DNA from 2 places in the Allocoprobacillus halotolerans genome. Region 2 is predicted to be linked to the other one. Evidence: a T-box and tRNA genes for the amino acid it is inferred to sense, from the RefSeq annotation. Region 2 holds a T-box; the other holds one or more tRNA genes.
What was found. The T-box of region 2 lies ahead of ileS (isoleucine--tRNA ligase). A T-box ahead of a tRNA ligase gene usually reads a tRNA of that ligase, here a tRNA-Ile.
Positions count from the first base shown of each region.

Region 1: it encodes a tRNA-Ile, which carries the amino acid that the T-box ahead of ileS (isoleucine--tRNA ligase) is inferred to sense. The anticodon was not compared.

Region 1 covers NZ_CP101620.1:2,265,930-2,275,941, reverse strand. The annotation lists gene NMU03_RS13405 (HAD-IC family P-type ATPase) at 1-578, opposite strand, end outside; gene NMU03_RS13400 (hypothetical protein) at 605-682, opposite strand; gene NMU03_RS13395 (hypothetical protein) at 712-1,086, opposite strand; tRNA gene NMU03_RS13390 (tRNA-Ile) at 1,213-1,289, opposite strand; tRNA gene NMU03_RS13385 (tRNA-Met) at 1,330-1,406, opposite strand; tRNA gene NMU03_RS13380 (tRNA-Phe) at 1,432-1,507, opposite strand; tRNA gene NMU03_RS13375 (tRNA-Asp) at 1,512-1,587, opposite strand; tRNA gene NMU03_RS13370 (tRNA-Met) at 1,591-1,667, opposite strand; tRNA gene NMU03_RS13365 (tRNA-Ala) at 1,786-1,861, opposite strand; tRNA gene NMU03_RS13360 (tRNA-Pro) at 1,869-1,945, opposite strand; tRNA gene NMU03_RS13355 (tRNA-Arg) at 1,960-2,036, opposite strand; tRNA gene NMU03_RS13350 (tRNA-Leu) at 2,132-2,220, opposite strand; tRNA gene NMU03_RS13345 (tRNA-Cys) at 2,226-2,300, opposite strand; gene ltrA (group II intron reverse transcriptase/maturase) at 2,571-3,887, opposite strand; gene NMU03_RS13335 (prephenate dehydrogenase) at 4,413-4,853, opposite strand; gene NMU03_RS13330 (NAD(P)-binding domain-containing protein) at 4,951-5,241, opposite strand; gene NMU03_RS13325 (nicotinate phosphoribosyltransferase) at 5,201-6,736, opposite strand; gene NMU03_RS13320 (hypothetical protein) at 6,859-6,939, opposite strand; gene NMU03_RS13315 (FMN-binding protein) at 6,906-7,214, opposite strand; gene NMU03_RS13310 (LysM peptidoglycan-binding domain-containing protein) at 7,268-7,534, opposite strand; partial or broken gene rnc (ribonuclease III) at 7,602-8,284, opposite strand; gene plsX (phosphate acyltransferase PlsX) at 8,281-9,078, opposite strand; gene NMU03_RS13295 (hypothetical protein) at 9,135-9,263, opposite strand; gene NMU03_RS13290 (helicase-related protein) at 9,299-10,012, opposite strand, start outside; gene NMU03_RS13285 (DEAD/DEAH box helicase) at 9,985-10,012, opposite strand, start outside.
Region 2 covers NZ_CP101620.1:2,601,659-2,611,670, forward strand. The annotation lists gene NMU03_RS18125 (HAD family hydrolase) at 1-109, opposite strand, end outside; gene NMU03_RS15420 (HAD family hydrolase) at 97-639, opposite strand; gene NMU03_RS15425 (D-alanyl-D-alanine carboxypeptidase family protein) at 949-2,160, opposite strand; gene NMU03_RS15430 (DMT family transporter) at 2,157-3,038, opposite strand; gene ileS (isoleucine--tRNA ligase) at 3,083-5,818, opposite strand; T-box leader at 5,854-6,057, opposite strand; gene NMU03_RS15440 (DivIVA domain-containing protein) at 6,029-6,481, opposite strand; gene NMU03_RS15445 (YlmH family RNA-binding protein) at 6,492-7,241, opposite strand; gene NMU03_RS15450 (cell division protein SepF) at 7,288-7,695, opposite strand; gene NMU03_RS15455 (YlmC/YmxH family sporulation protein) at 7,815-8,057, opposite strand; gene NMU03_RS15460 (sigma-70 family RNA polymerase sigma factor) at 8,084-8,866, opposite strand; gene sigK (RNA polymerase sporulation sigma factor SigK) at 8,936-9,601, opposite strand; gene NMU03_RS15470 (hypothetical protein) at 9,598-9,801, opposite strand; gene NMU03_RS15475 (hypothetical protein) at 9,798-10,012, opposite strand, start outside.

The DNA of each region.
Region 1 (10,012 bases), 340 kb from region 2:
GGAATAGAGTTATCAATCTTGACATGATACTGCTTAGAAAAATAATTTTGGAGTGCTAACTGCGTTGCATTGACATCATCACATTCATGAGCCATAACCCCCATTATAAATTCAATATCTTGAAGAGTATGAGAATTAATTGGTAAAACATTTTCAACTTTTAATTCTCCAGTTGTGATAGTTCCTGTTTTATCAAGACACAAAACATCAACTCTTGCTAAAGCTTCGATGGCTTCCATCTCCTGTATCAAAGCTTTCTTACGTGCTAACTTTCCCACTCCAATAATAAATGACAAACTTGTCAATAAAACAAGTCCTTCGGGAATCATTCCAATAACACCAGCTACTGTTTTAACAATAGCGCTTGCTAAATCATTAGGAAAAGCACTACGTTGTGAAAAATATAAAACCAATCCAACAGGTATAATAACAACACTTAATATTTTAATAACTTTTTCAATAGAATCTTTCATTTCTGAAGAAGCATTATTTTTATTTTTTGCTTTATGAACAAGTTTTGTAGAATAATTCTCATTACCCACACGAATAACTTTTGCATAGGCACTTCCAGCAACCACAAAACTTCCTGATAAAAGTTCATCATTTAGATTTTTTTAACTGGTTCTGATTCACCTGTCAATAAAGCTTCATTGACTTCCATCCCATGTGAATCTAAAACAATACAGTCACTTCCTATTTGATTGCCAGTTTCTAAAAAACGATATCATCTTTTACAAGTTCTTCAGTCGGAATAATCATTTCTTGTTGATCACGGATAACTTTTACTTTTTTAACTGTAACAACTGTTAACTGATCTATAATCTTTTTTACTTTTAATTCTTGATATATACCAATAAAAGCATTAATAAAAATAACAACCATAAATGTTAAATTCGTCCAACGTCCTGTTGAAATAATAATAGCTGCTAAAAAGAGATTTAAACAGTTAAAATATGTAAGAGTATGTTCTAATATAATTTGTTTTTTTGTTTTTGAAATATTGTCATGGGATATATTCATCAATCCCTGTTGTACACGTTGTTCAACTTGTTGATGAGTTAATCCCATTAATTTTATATTATCCATTCTATCACCTACTTCTCACTGAATATATCATATTGTTATGAAATATATATGAATATTAACAAAACCATTATAACATAAATAAGACTATAAAAAATAAAAACCTCAAGAATTGAGGTTAATGACAATTGGTGGACCCTGAAGGACTCGAACCTTCGACCGATCGGTTATGAGCCGATAGCTCTAACCAACTGAGCTAAGGGTCCGTATAAAATAAAAAGTGGTATTCACCACTACGATACTTAATGGTAGCGGGGAAGGGATTCGAACCCCCGACCCACCGGGTATGAACCGATTGCTCTAGCCAACTGAGCTACCCCGCCATGTAGTGAATCGTTTTTAAATGAATGGTGGTTCCGGCCGGAATCGAACCAGCGACACGAGGATTTTCAGTCCTCTGCTCTACCGACTGAGCTACGGAACCATAATGGCGGTCTGGACGGGGCTCGAACCGCGACCTCCGCCGTGACAGGGCGGCATTCTAACCAACTGAACTACCAGACCATTTGGTTGCGGGAGAAGGATTTGAACCAACGACCTTCGGGTTATGAGCCCGACGAGCTACCAGACTGCTCCATCCCGCGATATGAAATTAAATAAAATGGCGGAGGTTGAGGGATTCGAACCCCGCGGGACTTTCATCCCCTGTCGGTTTTCAAGACCGATCCCTTCAGCCGGACTTGGGTAAACCTCGCAACATAATGGTGGAGCTTAGCGGGATCGAACCGCTGACCTCCTGCTTGCAAAGCAGGCGCTCTCCCAGCTGAGCTAAAGCCCCATTACAATGGTCGGGAAGACAGGATTCGAACCTGCGACCCCCTGGTCCCAAACCAGGTGCACTACCAAGCTGTGCTACTTCCCGTTAACATAATTGATTGGCGCGCTAGGCAGGAATCGAACCCACAACCTCTTGATCCGTAGTCAAGCACTCTATCCAGTTGAGCTACTAGCGCCTCTTAACAGTGCCATTCAATAGTATCACATTTCATATTCAATTGCAACACTTTTTTTATTTTTTTCAACTCTTTTCAGAGCCGATTTTTATAACTGGTGCCCAGGGCCGGAGTCGAACCGGCACGGATTTTAAGGTCCGCAGGATTTTAAGTCCTGTGCGTCTACCAATTTCGCCACCTGGGCAACGATGGAGGTTCCAGCCGGACTCGAACCGACGATGACAGAGTTGCAGTCTGTAGCCTTACCAACTTGGCTATGGAACCAACTTCCTTAACTCGTTGCTCAAATAGTATATAATATTTTCCACATTTATGCAATACCTTTTTTTGTTTTTTTTATAATTCCCTTACTACATCTCATACTATAAATTATTTTTTCTTCTTTAATTCAATGTTTTTTCGTTTTATAAAAAATCATATTTTTTCACTTTTCTTTCCATAAATATAATCGAGTAGGAGAAAATAAATAATTTTATATTTATTTTCGACCTCTCACACCACCGTACGTGCCGTTCGGCATACGGCGGTTTAAATCTATACTGAAATATGTTTTAACTGATATTGGGCTACCATTGATGGTAGTCCTTTTCTATATAATAAATCATTAGTTATTCTTGTTTGAAGAAATGTACTTGCACATCTTGCATATGATTTTCGACTGTTTGCCCAAGTTTTAGCTTGCCATGGTAATGCCCCTAACTTTCTTAGTTGCTTTTCTCTATTTCCTATGGTTTTCCATTTCTTCCATAAGTACATACGTATCCTAAATCTTATTTGTGCATCTAGTTTTCTACAGACTTTTATAAAATTTCCAATACGGTAATAGTTAATCCACCCATTTACAAGTTGTCTTATCTTAAGTATTCTATATTCCCACGATACTGACCAACTTCTATTTGTTAGTCTCCTTAGTTTTGTTTGCAGTGTTGCGATAGATTTCTCATGTGGTTTTGCTTTCCACATAGATGAAAAAGAGTCATAATAGAATCCAAATCCTAGATATTTAATATCATTAGGTTTGGAAACTTTACTTTTAGTCATATTTACTTTAAGTCCTAGTTTCTTTTCTATGAATTTACTAATGTTTTCCATTACTCTATCGGCGGCTTTACTGCTACCCACTAATATAATACAATCATCTGCATATCGTGTGAATCTTAGTCCTCGTGCTTCCATTTCCTTATCTAGTTCATTGAGAACTATGTTACTGAGTAGCGGACTTAGATTTCCACCTTGTGGTGTTCCTACGACTGACTCTTTATATTCATTATCAATCATAATCCCGCTTACTAGATATTTCCTAATTAGGGATACTATTTCTCCACTCTTTACATCTTTCATGACAAGTGAAATAAGTTTATCATGATTAACTGTATCAAAGAACTTTTCTAGGTCTATATCTACTATCCACTGATAGCCTTCATTCATATATTCCAATGCTTTGATGATTGCCATTTCGCAACATCTATTTGGTCTAAATCCAAAACTATTGTCACTGAATATTGGTTCATAGATAGGTATTAACACTTGGGCTATGGCTTGTTGGACAAATCTATCAAGTACTGTTGGCACTCCTAGATTTCGTATTCCGCCATCGGGTTTGGGTATTTCTACTCTTCTCACAGGTTGTGGCTTATATGTCTTGTTTCGTATACTGTCCTTAATTTCTTCTAGATGTTTATCTAAATAGTCTTTAAGTTCAGCTACTTCCATTCCATCTACTCCACTTGCACCTTTGTTTCGTTTGACTTGTGTAAATGCTAGTTCTAGATTAGTATCACTAAGCATTTCCTCAAGCAATGTGTTATCAGTTTTCATATTTTCGTTACCTCCATTTCTTTCGCTATCCATTATACTCACCTTCCCTACATTCTTCTTTCGGGTCTTCTAGTGTACTCGTCTATCTCCACGGTTTCGTATAATGAAATCAATTCAAAATTCAATAACTGATAGATTTATTCAGTCCTTCGCTCCATGACCATTACAGTCACTTCCTTACTACTACGACTTCTGCTGACTTCTCACTATTCGTTGTTACTGCTGTATCGCTAGTGAGACCTCCCGGGATAAGGTCATATCTCTTTCCTCCCATATATCCGCCACATTTACATATAATAGTCCTATTCCGCAACCTCTTATGACTTCGTGTTGTTTTGCACACTCGTCCCTATTATATGCCTGATGTGATTCGTGTTCCTCGGACCAGGACTTTGCCTCCATCTTCTTTCAGATTCCATCTCACGATAGACACCCTTGATATTGGCTAGTGGTTGGCAGTTGCGACATCGCCCCCCACAGTGGACTTTCACCACCTAGATATATGCCATGCCCGGCATACAAAAAAGAAGATTATTCATGCAATGAAGTCTCTTCTTTCTATTTTTCTAATTTCTCTCGTCGTCTAGAGGATTCTAAAAACTTAGCTTTTAAAGTTTTTTCATCACCATTAGCAATAGCTTGTTTTAACTGATCAAACTCTTTTTCAAATCGTTCCATTGATGCCAATAGATATTCTTTATTGTGGAAGAAAAGTTCTGACCACAAGTCTGCATTAATATTAGCAATTCTTGTTAAATCACGAAAAGAATCTCCAATATACTTTCCAGTTTCATATTTTTCATCATTACTATTCATTAAAGCAACTGCCAATGTATGTGGTAACTGAGAAGTAAATGAAATGATTTCATCATGATCATAGGGACTCATAATTTTGACACTTTTAAAACCTAACTTTCCAACAAATTGACGCATCCATTCAATTTTATCTAATTGATTGAATTCATGTTGAATGACAATATAATTGGCATTATAAAACACTTCTTGACTGGCATAAAGATATCCTTTTTCTCACGTCCAGCCATTGGATGACCACTGATATACTCGACATCTTTATCTATAATAGCCAATGCCTGTTTCAAAAATAAGATTTAATTCCAACCACGTCTGTCACAATACTACCTTTTTTAAATTGATGATTAGCAATAAATTCTAAAACTTTAGAAGGATACAAACAAATAATCGTTAAATCACTTCGAGCAATAATCTCATGTCCATCTTGGTATCCTTCTATAATACACCCCTCAGCCTTTGCCATTTCTAAAGTCTTTAAATCACAATCCACACCATATACATCATATCCTTTGCCTTTCAACGCTTTTACAAAGCTACCACCTATAACACCTAAACCAACAACTGTAATTATCATAAAACAAATCCTTTAAAAAGAAAGGACTAATGTCCTTTTTTCCTTTCGCTAACATTTTTAGCTTATAATCTAATAATTTTTGTGTCAAATCAACATAATACATATGAGGATATTCTAAACGGAAGATTTCATCCCATAATAGACGTTTCTGTTGCTCAGAATACTTTCTAATTTCATCTAATGAATAATGCGGATAGACATTCTTTCCTTCATCAAAAACAAGTGTCTGTAAAGGATGAATCTCATATGTACCAGCAAAAAGTGTTTTATGTTTCCAAGAATCTAATTGATGATAAATCGTTAAATCTTGATTTTCATCCAATATTTCATCATGGAAAGCAATAATATCAGCAATGGCTTTATTTGTTTCTTTTTCGATTAGACGATAGACTTTCTTAAATCCTGGATTCGTAATTTTTTCAGTATTTTCAGAAATTTTAATTTTAGGAATAATCTCTCCATCTTTTTCAACAGCAGCTAATTTATAAACGCCTCCAAAAACTGGTGAAGATTTAGAGACAATCATGTTTTCACCGACACCAAAAGAATCAATTTGAGCGCCTTGTTCCAATATTGAACGAATTAAATATTCATCTAATGAATTAGAAACAGTAATCTGACAATCATGTAACCCTGCTACATCCAACATCATTCTAGCTTTCTTTGTTAAATAGGCAATATCCCCACTATCTAAACGAATTCCTTTTAATCTTTTCCCCATTGGTGCTAAAACTTCTTCAGCGACACGAATAGCGTGAGGAACACCACTCTTTAAAGTATCATATGTATCTACTAATAAAACACAATTATCGGGATATGTTGTAGCATAAGCTTTAAAAGCCTCATATTCAGAATCAAAAGATTGGACAAATGAATGAGCCATTGTTCCTAAAACCGGCATATGAAAATCTTTTCCAGCTGATACTGTAGCACTTCCAACAACACCGCCAATATAAGCTGCTCTTGCTCCGTAATGAGCCCCATCATAACCTTGTGCACGTCTAGCACCAAATTCCATGACAGCACGTCCCTTGGCCTCTTGAACAATACGTCTTGCTTTTGTTGCAATTAAAGATTGATGATTAATTGTTACTAACAAAAATGTCTCTATTAATTGTGCTTCAATTAATTTTGCCTTCACAGTAATTAATGGTTCATAAGGAAATACAGGTGTTCCCTCTTTGACTGAATAAATCGTTCCAGTAAAACGGAAATTTTTTAAATAAGTGAAAAAATCCTCATCAAAAACATTTAAAGATCTTAAATATTCAATATCTCCATCACTAAAATGCATATTTTCAATAGCTTCAATCAATTGCTGTAAACCAGCAAAAATCACAAATCCACCTTGATCAGGATTTTTACGATAAAACATATCAAAATAAACAATTTCATTCTGTTTTCCTAATTTAAAATAATTATATGACATCGTCAATTCATAAAAATCCATAATTAAAGTAATATTTCTTTCACGACCAACATAGTTTTCTTCCATTATTTAGCCCCCTATCATTTTCATTATCATATACCATTTTTTATAAAAAATAAAGACTTATTCTTCCTAGATAAAAAAAGTAGCTACATTTTTTTGTAACTACTTTCGACAAATAAAGAATATCAAGATTCATTTTTGGCTTTTTCATAAGCTTTCGCAACAGCTTCTTTCAACGCCTGTGATGATTTGGTTGCCCCAGAAATTGTATCCACATCATAATGATTTTTTCTTTCATTGTTTCAATCATTTGTTCTAAAGCTACACCACCAATAGAAGGTGTTTCATTATGTTCTTTAATAACAATATCTTGAATTTTATCATCTTTTAATGTTGTTTCAACTTCAAATTCGCCACCATATCCCATCGCCGTTGTTGTATAAGTGCCATCTTTATATTGGGTTTTCTTTTCTTCTGTTGGCTTTTCATTTGAGCATCCATACAACAAAGCAACCATAAATAGGATGATTATTTTTTTCATTTTCCAAACCTCCTATTTATAGTTTTTGCTTAATTTCAAATCTTATGCATTTTTTAAAAATATAAATCATAGGTTTCTCTTTGATAAGGTTGTGGTATTGGTGGAACTTTTTGAAAAACAATTGGAATCAACAATTGCTGGTGAGGATGAATTAACAAATCATCATCCAATTGATTCATTGCTTGAATCCATGCCACCTCACTATTTAAAGTTTTTGCAATACGATAAACATTATCTCCTTTATGAACCGTATACAAAACAATTTCTCCAACACGTGGATTCACAATTCTTTCATCATCATACATATATGGATTATACATCATTATCACTCCCAAGATAATGTATGTGTATTCTCACAAAAATGTCTAGGCATAATCCTCAGTATTTTTATTTTGTTGCTAATTTATTTAAAGCATCTTTTGCAGCTTGTTGTTCAGCTCGTTTTTTGCTTGTTCCTTTTCCTACACCTAAACACATGTCATCCATCATGACAGCCACTTTAAACTCAGGAGCATTGGATGGACCAGATGTCTCTAATAATTCATATGTAACTGTACGACGCTGATCAGCTTGTATTAATTCTTGTAAAGTTGTTTTATAATCAGTAATATCATCATAATCTAAATCATTGACATGTTTAAAAATAGTTTGTTCTAAAATCTTTAAAACTTCATCTTTTCCACAATCTAAATACAATGCACCAATAAAAGATTCAAAAATATTAGCTAAAACACTTTCACGTGTGCGTCCTCCACTTTTTCTTCTCCAACTCCTAAATAAAGCAATTCACCTAAACCTAATTCTTTGGAAAAACGAGCTAAAGATTCTTCACGAACTAATTTACTTCGTAAAGTCGTTAATGTTCCTTCAGGAACATCAAGGAAAAGTTGAAATAAAAATTCTGATACAAATAATTGTAAAACAGCATCACCCATAAATTCTAAGCGTTCATAATCTTTATGTACAAAATGCGATTCATTTGCATAAGAAGCATGGGTAAAAGCTTCTTTATAAAGTGCTATATTTTGAAATGGTATCTTTTCTTTCTGTAAAAAATCTAATATTTTCATTTTTGACTTAATCCTTCTTTCATTTGTCCCACAACATCTAATTTAACCATCTGGTATGCTAACTCCATTGCATTAGAGAAAGCTTTAGCATCACTGGCACCATGAGCTTTGACAACAGCTTTTTCAAACCCCATCATTAAAGCGCCACCTACAGATTTATAATCAAATTTTTCTTTTAAACTATATAATGAAGATTTCGCTAATAATGCTCCTAGTTTTCCCTTTAATGATGACATCATACTTTCTTTAATCATTTTCATTAAAGTTGCTGCAACACCTTCACATGTTTTTAAAGCAATATTCCCGCTAAAACCATCAGTGACCACAACATCATAATCACCACTAATGATATCTCGTCCTTCAACATTTCCCACAAAATGCAAACGATCACTTTGTTCTAATAATTGAAAGGCTTGTTGATGGGCTTCATCACCTTTTTTAGACTCTGTTCCAATATTTAATAAAGCAACTCGTGGTTTTGCGATTCCTCTGATATTTTTCGCATAAATATTTCCCATAATTGCAAAGTCATAAAGTTGCTGGGCAGTATTTTCAGCATTAGCTCCAACATCAAGCATCGCCATTCCTTTCCCATTATAAGTTGGCATCATGACCATTAAACATGATTTTTCTACCCCTTCAATACGTTTTAAAAATAGCATGGCACTCGTATAGAATGCACCTGTGGAACCACATGAAACCACACCATCCACAACACCTTCTCTTGCCATCATGACAGCTTTAACCATACTTGATTCTTTTTTACGACGAACTGACATAATGCCATCATCCATTTTCACAATATCTCTGGCATCCACAATATGAATATTGGCATATTTAGATAATTTTTCTAATTCTTCTTTTTTCCAGTGACATAAAGTTCTACATCTTGATGTTTTTTCATAAACATTTCACAAGCTTCTACAACAATTGAACTTCCTAAATCACCACTCATTGCATCTATTGATAATTTATACATGTTTCATTCACTCCCCGTCTGTAAGTATAACATATTTAATCAACATATTCATTATTCACTTTCAATTTCTCTTGAATCTTACAAATAATCCCTTGATATTCATGTTTTTGAACATAGTCTTGAATAATCTTATCAGCGTCTTTTCTGGCAATAGACAAGATGGGAAAGTCTTTCATCAAATCAGCCACCAAAAAAGTTGGCAAACCACTTTGACGATGTCCTAAAACTTCTCCAGGTCCTCTTAATTTTAAATCATATAATGAAATTTCAAAACCATCATGACTTTTTTCTAAATATCTCAAACGTTCTTTAGCCTCTGATGTTGTAGATGAGCTCATCAAATAACAATAGGCTTGTTCTTTTCCACGTCCAATACGTCCACGTAATTGATGAAGTTGACTCATCCCAAAACGTTCAGCATTATAAATCACCATCATATTCGCATTTTTAACATCAACACCAACTTCTACTACAGTTGTCGAAACTAAAATTTGAATTGTATTGTTTAAAAAACCAGTCATAACTTTTTCTTTATCTTCTTCTTTCATTTGTCCATGTAAAAGACCAACCTGATATTGCGATTGAAAATATTTTTGCATTGCTCCAGCAATTTGGATAGCACTTTTGGCTTGTAAATTCTCACTTTCTTCAACCAATGGACAAATCACATAACATTGTCCACCACGTGATAGATATTCTTTTAAATCTTTTAATATTGGTTTCATTGATGAAGAAGAAATATAACGTGT
Region 2 (10,012 bases):
TTTCGATAATCTCCATAATTTGTTTAGGTTCATCAACAATATAATCAGCACCTGCTGCTTCTAATTCCTGACGACCACGAAAGCCCCATGTTACACCTACAGAATCCATACCGCAAAATATCCAGTATCAATATCAACTTGACTATCACCAATAAATAAACAATCTTTTTTATCTAGTTTCATAGCCATTAATGCATAATATGTTGATTGTGGATCAGGTTTAACAGGATACAGTTCTTGTTGCCCACATATAGCAACAAATGTATCAGGAAACAATGTTTCAACGATTTCGATTGCTAAAGCATGTGGTTTATTTGTCACAACAGCCATTTTTATCTCTTTTGTTTTTAAATTTTCAATCAATTCTTTCATTCCTGGGTAAGGACATGTATGATCTAAACAATGTTGACGATATATTTGTTGAAATTCTTCAAGACATTCATCAAGCAAATGTAAATGATCTTGCCCTAATGCTCTTTCCATTAATTTTTTAACACCATTTCCAACAAACATACGATATTTAGAAATATCATGCATTGGTAAATGATGTAATTTTAAAACTTCATTTGTTGAAAATGCTAAATCTTCTATAGAATTTACTAAAGTTCCATCTAAATCAAATAAACAACCTTTTTTCATAGAAACCCCCTTGATATTATAACAGTATTGAAAAAATAATAAAAGATGTTATAATGATTTTATGTCAAATGGGGTGAATTTATGCAAAATAATCAATCAAGAAAATATACTGATATTTTTACATTTATTGGTTATACATTAGGCTTTTTATGTATTATCTGGTATTTTGTAGCTGGTGGAAGTCCATTCTTACCACTAATTGGTGTCATTATTATTTTTATTGGACGTTTTATTGGTTATGGAATTGATCGTATGATTGATTTAAAACAAAAAAATAAAGTGATAGATTCTTATGAACCTATCACATTTTTATTTTTGACTTCTTTTTCTTTTCACAACTACAAGTACTGTTATCATTCCACCCACAATCACAACAATACTACCATAATAAGCTACTCTTTCTAACATGGAAAATGACAAATCTTGTGATAAATGCATATCAAAAGTATAGAGTAATTGTTGGTTATCATAAATTGAAATAGTTCCAATCTTCTCTCCTTTTTCCATTGGTGCAATCAAATAAGAAGATGTATCTATCTCAAATTGAAGATCATTGACAGAAAGATTTTTATCAACAATCAGTGAAATCGTTTCAGGTATCTGATACTGATAATGAAATTGAAAGGATTGGAAAACCCAGTAATCAGCAATATCTTCATCTTTTTTATAAACAATCACCTCATGATAATTGTCATGAAGATACTGACAAACAGTAATCGCATCACGAACATGATTTTGAGTATACTGCCCTTTTGCATATGCTGTAACTAAAATAAACTGATGTCCATCAACTGTCATTGAACTTGCCAGTGTTAATTGGGCTTCATCAGTAAACCCACTTTTTGCGCCATCAATTTGTGAAATATCAAGATTATAACTGTTTTTTCCTCTCTGCAGCGAAGATGCCCATGTGTGATTTTCCATCGAACTTGTATAAGTACGGGCATTAAAAACTTCTTCAAAAACTTGATTTTCTAAAGCATGATGTAAAATCATAGCCATATCATAAGCAGTTGTATAATGATTATCATCATGAAGTCCAGTTACATTTGTAAAATGTGAGTTTTCCAGTTCCAATTGATTGACTAATTGATTCATCGCTGTGACAAGACCATCAGTTGAACCATATGTCAAACGCGCTAAAGCATTACAGGCATCAGCCCCTGATGGAAGTAATGCCCCATATAATAAATCTTCATATGTAACCTGTTCGCCTGCATAAAACCCCGCTACAGAAGCTCCAGCTTCATATAATCCTTTTAAATCTTCATCACTGATACGTACTTTTTCATGCACATCTTCAATCTGATCAAGTGCCAAACTCACGGTTAAAATCTTTGTCATACTGGCCGGATATATTTTTTCTTGACTGCCTTGATCTAAATAGACAATCTGTGTTGCTTGATCATATAAATAAGCATAGTTTGAATGTAAGGACAACTGTATATCATCACTGGCAGATACAGGAACAATCTGTATCGCAAACAGAAAGGCAACAAGAATACCTATGATTTTCTTCATTTCACAATTCCTTTCTTTAAAAAACTCAATTTCGTTTCAGAAATAATAATCGCTACAAAAATCAAGATAAAGCCTAGTAAAATTTTAAATGTTAAAACTTCACCATAAAAAGCGATTGAAAAAGCGACACCAAAGACAGATTCTAATGATAAAATAAGTGATGCATTACATTCACTTGTATATTTTTGTCCAGTCGTTTGACAAAACATTGTTAATGCCGTTGCAAACACAACAAGATAAAGAATCTGTAGATAAATAGATGGTTGAATATTTGAAATAATACCAATGTTTTCTGTTGTTAAAGCTAAAATCAAAGCGACTATTGCTCCACCAATAAACTGTAATGAAGTAAAAGCACCCCCATCAATACCTTCTGAAAACTTTTTAATCAATAAAATATGTCCAGCGTATAATAGTCCTCCACATAAGGTTAGAAAATCACCAATATTCATTGTTAAATTGCCATCTAAAGATACACAGCCAATTCCTAAAATACAAATAAAGGCAGCTATAAAATTATAAATATCAGGTCGTTTATGGTAAAACAACCAGACAAGAAAAGGAACGATTGCGCAATAAACAGCTGTTAAAAAAGCATTTTTACCAGGCGTTGTATAATTCAATCCCCATGTTTGGACATAATAAGCTCCAAACAAACAACTTCCAGTGATTAAACCACCTTTGATTTGTTGAAAATTTAATGTTTTTATCTTTTTGATAAATAGAAGTGATAATAAGATGGCAGCTAAAGAAAATCTTAAGAAAAGTAAAACTGCAGGTGTTAAAAAATCAACAGCACTTTTCATAACAATAAAAGAACTTCCCCAGATTAAAGCTGCTAAAAGTAATAATAAACTTCCTTGAATATTTTTTCCCATTTCAATCTCCTTTCAAAAAGAAATGGTACAAATTGTACCATTCTTTATTTATCATTAATCACATCATGGCAGCGATGGCATAATTCGCCTTCCATTTGAGATTCTTCATAATAATTCCAGCATCTTGGACATTGTACACCATTGAATTTTTCACTATGGATATATGCTGTTTCATATTCTTCAAGGTTTGTTGTATCATTGACAAGAACAACCTTTGCAACAATAAATAATTGTTTTAAAACATCTTTTAATGCATCCATATCTTGATATGATTCTTTTAAACAAATTGTCACTTTAGCTTCCATATTTGATTTGATGACTTTTTCATTTCTTAATTCTTCTAATGATTTTAAGACATCTTTTCTTAATAATAAGAAACGATCATAATATGCTTTGATTTCTGTTTCATTTTCAATTGGCAATAATTCAGGTTTTGCTTCTAAGAAAATAGATTCAGCTTTGTTATCATCACAATGGAAATGATCATGTAATTCTTCACTTGTAAAGACAAGAATTGGTGATAATAATTTCATCATTGTTTTGGCATAGTGATAAAGCACCGTCTGAACTTGTCTTCTTCTTAAGCTATCAGCTTTTTCAATATAAAGAATATCTTTTGTAAAGTCCATATAGAAAGCACTTAATGTATTTGTAAAGCAATTTAAAATCAATTGGTTAGCTTCTGAAAAATCATAACGATTCATCGCTTCTTCATAAGCTTTCATCAAACGATTTAACTCAACTAACATATATTGGTCTACACCTTCAAGTTTTGATACTTCTACAACATTACTTGCTTTAAAATCAGCAAGATTTCCTAATACGAAACGCATTGTATTTCTAATCTTACGATAGTTTTCAGCAATCTGTTTCATGATTTCATCAGAAATACGGACATCTGACTGATAAGCCACAGATGTTGCCCAAAGTCTTAAAATATCTGCCCCATATTGATTCACAAGTTTAATTGGATCAACTGTATTTCCTAAAGATTTAGACATCTTGTTTCCTTTACCATCTAAAACAAAACCATGTGATAAAACTGTTTTATATGGCGCTTTGTCATAAACAGCTGTTCCAATAATCAATGATGAGTTGAACCATCCACGATATTGGTCACTACCTTCAAAGTATAAATCAACAGGATAACGATAACCTCTTTCTCCCATACATCCTGTATGTGATGATCCTGAATCAAACCAAACATCCATAATATCTTTTTCTTTCTTAAAGATACCATTTGGTGAATGTTCATTTGTATATCCTTCAGGTAATAAGAATGTTTCATCTTTTTCAAACCAGATATTTGAACCATATTGTCTAAATAAATCAGAAATATGTTTAAAGACTTTTTCTTCCATAATTGGAGTTCCATCTTCACAATAGATAATAGGAATTGGGACACCCCAACTTCTTTGACGTGAAATACACCAGTCACCACGATCTTTAATCATATTATAGATTCTAATATGACCCCATTCATTTAACCATTCGACTTGATCAATTTCATCTAATAATTTTTGTCTGATTTTATCAATTGAACAGAACCATTGATCAGTAGCTCTAAAGATAATTGGTTTCTTTGTACGCCAATCATGAGGATAGCTATGTGTAATAAATTCAAGTTTTAATAAAACACCTAATTCATCAAGTTTTAATGTCACTGTTTTATTCGCATCATCAACATATTGACCAGCTAACCAGTCTCCACAATCTTCCATCATACATCCATGTTCATCTACATTACAATAAATATCTAAACCATATTTTTGTCCGACAATAAAGTCATCCATCCCAAATCCAGGTGCTGTATGAACGCATCCTGTTCCGGCTTCAGCTGTAACGTGATCACCTAAAATAACTAATGATTCACGATCATATAATGGATGCTTACAAGTGATCATTTCTAATTCTTGACCTTTAAATCTTTGTAAGATTTCTTTTTCTTGTAATTCAAATTTTTCCCATAAAGTATCAACTAATTCTTCTAAAACAATTAATTTTCCTTTTTCACTTTGTACCAAAGCATAAGTGTAATCAGCATTTAAACAGATTGCTAAGTTTGCTGGAATTGTCCAAGGTGTTGTTGTCCAAATGACAAAACTTGTATCTGTATCTAAGATACCTTTACCATCTTTAACTTGGAATTTTACAAAGATAGTTGGACTCTTGACATCATGATATTCTACTTCAGCTTCTGCTAAAGCTGATTCACTTGATGGTGACCAATAAACAGGTTTTAACCCTTTATAAATTAAACCATCCATTGCCATTTTAGCAAATACATCAATTTGATTGGCTTCAAATTCAGGTAAAAGAGTTAAATAAGGATGATCATAATCAGCAAATGTTCCAACACGAATACATTGTTCTTTTTGTTTGGCAACTTGTTCTAAAGCATATTCATAACATTTCTTTCTAAATTCTGCCGTACTTAATTCTTTACGATTGACACCTAATTTTTGAATAGCATTTTCAATTGGTAAACCATGTGTATCCCATCCAGGTACATAAGGTGTATAGAATCCCTGTAAATTTTTGTAACGACAAATCACATCTTTAATAATTTTGTTTAACATATGTCCAACATGCATATTTCCATTAGCATATGGCGGACCATCATGGAAAACAAAATCATCATGTCCTTGATTTTGTGCAACAACTTTTTCATACATTTTGTTATCTTGCCATCTTTGAACATAACCTGGTTCCTTTTTAGGAAGATTTCCACGCATTTCAAAATCTGTTTTTGGCATTAATAATGTGTCTTTATAATTCATTTTATTCCTTCCTTTCTCAAATAAAAAACGTCCTGTTAAAGGACGTGATGACATGATACCACCTTTATTCATATCACATGATATGCTCTCTATATCTTAACGCGATGAACGTCTTATCCTACTCATTTCAGATAAGCTACTCTCAGGATGATTCATTATAAGTTCCACTTATTTGCTTTTCACCAACCGCAAACTCTCTACAAGCTTTCCTTATAAACTGTCCTTGTCATTGTATTTGTTTTCTTGTTCCTCTTTAATTAAACTGAAAATTTCTGATTTGTCAATAGTTTCTAACATTTCTTTACTCATTTTCACAACATTTGTTCTAAAATCAATGGCTTCTTGCTTAAATGTATCCATATCTTTAGACAAACCACGAACATATTCCATAGATTCTTTTAAAATCATGTTAGCATTTCTTTTCGCTTTTTCTATCAATTCACTTGCCTCTTTTAAAGCAAGTCTTGCAATTTCTTCATTCGTTTTTTCATGAACTGATATTTGCTTTGTAAGTAAAGTGTTTTGTTCTTTTAAATCAGTCATTTCTTCTTTCATAGACTGAATCAATGCTTTTTGTTTATCAATTTCTTGTTTCAATTCTTGAATACGATCATCTACTTCAGCCTTGTTATAACCTCGAAATTGTTTATCAAATTGTTCCAATCCTTCCACCTCACTTATAAAAATATCCACTCACCACATAATTTCCTTGCCTTGTTTGTCGATTTTCATCAACAATTTTGACACGACCATGATGTTTAAAAGATATCATATCACTATTATGACACAAATAACTGACTTCTTCAACAATTTTATAATTGACTTTCACATGACCACTACGAATTGCATCACTAGCTAATTGACGTGAAACTTTAAACATAGCTGATACAATTTTATCCAAACGCATACTTGATAAAATAAATGAACGTGATGTAAAATCATGTACAATTTCAATATCCTCATGACATTCAACCAAGCGTACTTTTGCTTTTTTAATTTGTTTTAACGTTTGAATGATATAGGGATATGTTTGTTGAGTACAGGCAAAAAAGCAACGCTCACCATCATCAATATCGCCAATACACTCTCTTTTAATACCTAAATTCATTAAAGCACCTAAAATATCTTTATGTTTAATTCGACCAAATTGTTGATGGTATACAATTTCTACAACCTTTATTTCGAAATCCTCTTTATCAATCATATAAAAATCAGGACAGATAATCATTCGTTGACTTTCAGCATTCACAAAGCCACCAAAACTTTCTACTTTTAATTCTTTCCCTATCACACTTTTAACAATATCTTGTTCATGAGGATTATAGAAAGGTGTTAAAATCATACGCTGATGATGTAATGCCTGAAATTGATAATCTAAAATTTTCTTAACAAAAACTTCGTCGCCTTTAAAATGTTCTAACATCATTCAAAAAGAAAGTATTAGCAAGTCAATACTTACTAATACTTGTTTATTCTTCGCCTTCAGATTCATCCATTGTAATATTGCCAGATACGCCAATATTTTTAGGAGTACATAAGAAAATTTTAGGTCCGATTTGTTGAATATCTCCTTCAATCGCAAAAATCACACCACTTAAGAAATCAATAACACGTTTAGATTGTTCTTTTTGTAAACGATGTAAATTGACAACTGCTGCTCTTTTTTGTTTTAAATAAGTTGCAATTTCCTGTGTTTCACTATATGCACGAGGTTCAAATAAAATCAAATGACTATCTTTATTTGCACTCAATGCTTTCATTGCATCAGTTGTTTTTGTAGATTTTGCTTTTTCAAACAAACTTGTAGATTTTACATCTTCTTCAGCATCTATTTCTTCATTTTCATAAACGTCTTCATCGTCTTCTTCAAAAACCATTTTTTTACTTTTTCACCGTATCCCATGAGGTAACCTCCTTACATCTATACATCATTATACCATATAATGTGTATGAAAAAAAGAGAAAAATAAGCGAAATATCATGTTGTCAACAGCTTTTAATGACATTCGACATGAACAAGAATCACATCCTCGCCTATTGTAATGATATGTTGAATAGGAATAATGATAGCTGGTGGACCTTTAAAAAAGCAGATGAATTTAAAAGCAGAAAAACGTTCAACAATTAATGCCTGTATGCATTGACAGAGTGTATCAATTTCTAAATCAACAACATAACCAATTTTACATCCTGACGAGGCATCAATAACATCTTTACTTTGCAACGCTAAAAAACGCATTCTATCACCCCCTACAATATATGCTTTTATCCGCTCATATATTTCTTTAATTGGGATAAAGCTTGTTTTTCAATACGTGAAACCTGTGCCTGTGAAATCATTAAATCCTTGGCTATTTCACGTTGTGTCAAGCCTTTAAAATAGTGTTCATGAATAATCTGCATTTCTTTTTGATCTAAATAGCGCATCGCTTTTTGTAAATCAATCGATTTTTGAATATCCATCATCTCACTACGGCGATCAGGTATTTGACTTTCTAAATCTATTGGACCGTTTCCATCATTTTGTACTTCTTGAGATAGAGATGTCACATTATGCGTTGACGACAAAGCTTCAACCAATGTGTATTCATCAATATCAAGAGATTTTGACAATTCTTTAAAAGTCGCTTCACGATTATATTTTTTCATATACTCTTCATTCATCAACAAAGCCTTATATGCAATATCACGCAAAGAACGTGGAATACGCAAGGGAGAACTTTCTCTTAAATAACGTTTTATTTCTCCTGATATCAAAGGAACAGCGTATGTTGAAAAACGCACATCTAAAGATGTATCAAAGTGATCAATAGCTTTCATTAAACCTATGACTCCAACTTGAAATAAGTCATCTAAATTATTGACACGTTGTTGATATTTTTGTACAAGCGATAAAACGAGTTTTAAATTCGAAAGGACTAATCTTTCTTTTATCTTTAAATCATGATTTTGTTGATATAATTCCAATAATTCCATTGTTTGTTGATGAGATAATTTCTCATATTCTTCAATGTTATTTCCATTTAATTCTACTTTATATTTTGACATGGATTCAACTCCTCATATCAGAGTTTCTCCATTTTATTTGACATTATTCATCATCTTTCAATTTATTTCTTAATTTTCTAATAATCTTTTTTCTAATCTGGAAATATAAGATTGTGATATACCTAATATTTCCGCAACATCTTTTTGTGTCAATTCATCATGACCAATCAAACCATATCGCATCATTAAAATCTGTTGTTCTCTTGGATTTAAATAATGCAGGGCACGATAAAACTTTTCTTTTTGATCATTATGTTCAATTTCATCCTGAACAATATCTTTATCCGTTCCAATAATATCTGACAACAACAACTCATTACCATCATAATCAACATTTAATGGTTCATCCAATGAGATTTCTTGTCTCAATTTATTGTTTTTTCTTAAAAACATTAAAATTTCATTTTCAATACAACGTGAAGCATAAGTTGCAAGTTTAATATTTTTATCCATATTAAAAGTATTGACAGCTTTCACAAGTCCAATCGTTCCAATACTAATCAAATCTTCAATACTGCCATTTTGCATAGAATCATATTTTTTCGCAACATATACAACCAATCTTAAATTATGTTCAATTAATAAATCTTTAGCTTTTTCATCACCATTTTGTAATTGGATCAAGGCTTCTTTTTCCTCTTTCCCTTTTAAAGGCGCTTTTAAGACATCATGCCTACCAATATAAAAAAGAGATTTCTTTTTCCATAACCATTCTTTAATTGTTAATAAAATCATAATAATCCTCCCATTAACTGTTGATTTAAAATACAATCATATTGTGTTGAAGTGATAATACCTACATAAACATCATGTAATTGATAATGATGAATTGTTATATCTGGTAAAAGAATTAAATCAATTCTTTCTTGTTGACTGGCTGTTTCAATCCATATCTGATCAATCACTGGATAATCTTTCACTAATTTTTGATTCAAAAAATAACTGGATAACCATGATAAGTCACTTGATTGCCATTATCAATAAACCCATAACATGATTTATCTTCAAAACTCACTTTTACCATTGAATGGTGAATACGACGACGACAGAGCTCAATATAAAAATAACTTATCACAATAGTGAATATGGCTATGAGTAGTAACGAGTGTAAATGGTACCCTTCTATCAATAAAACACCCTGAAAAA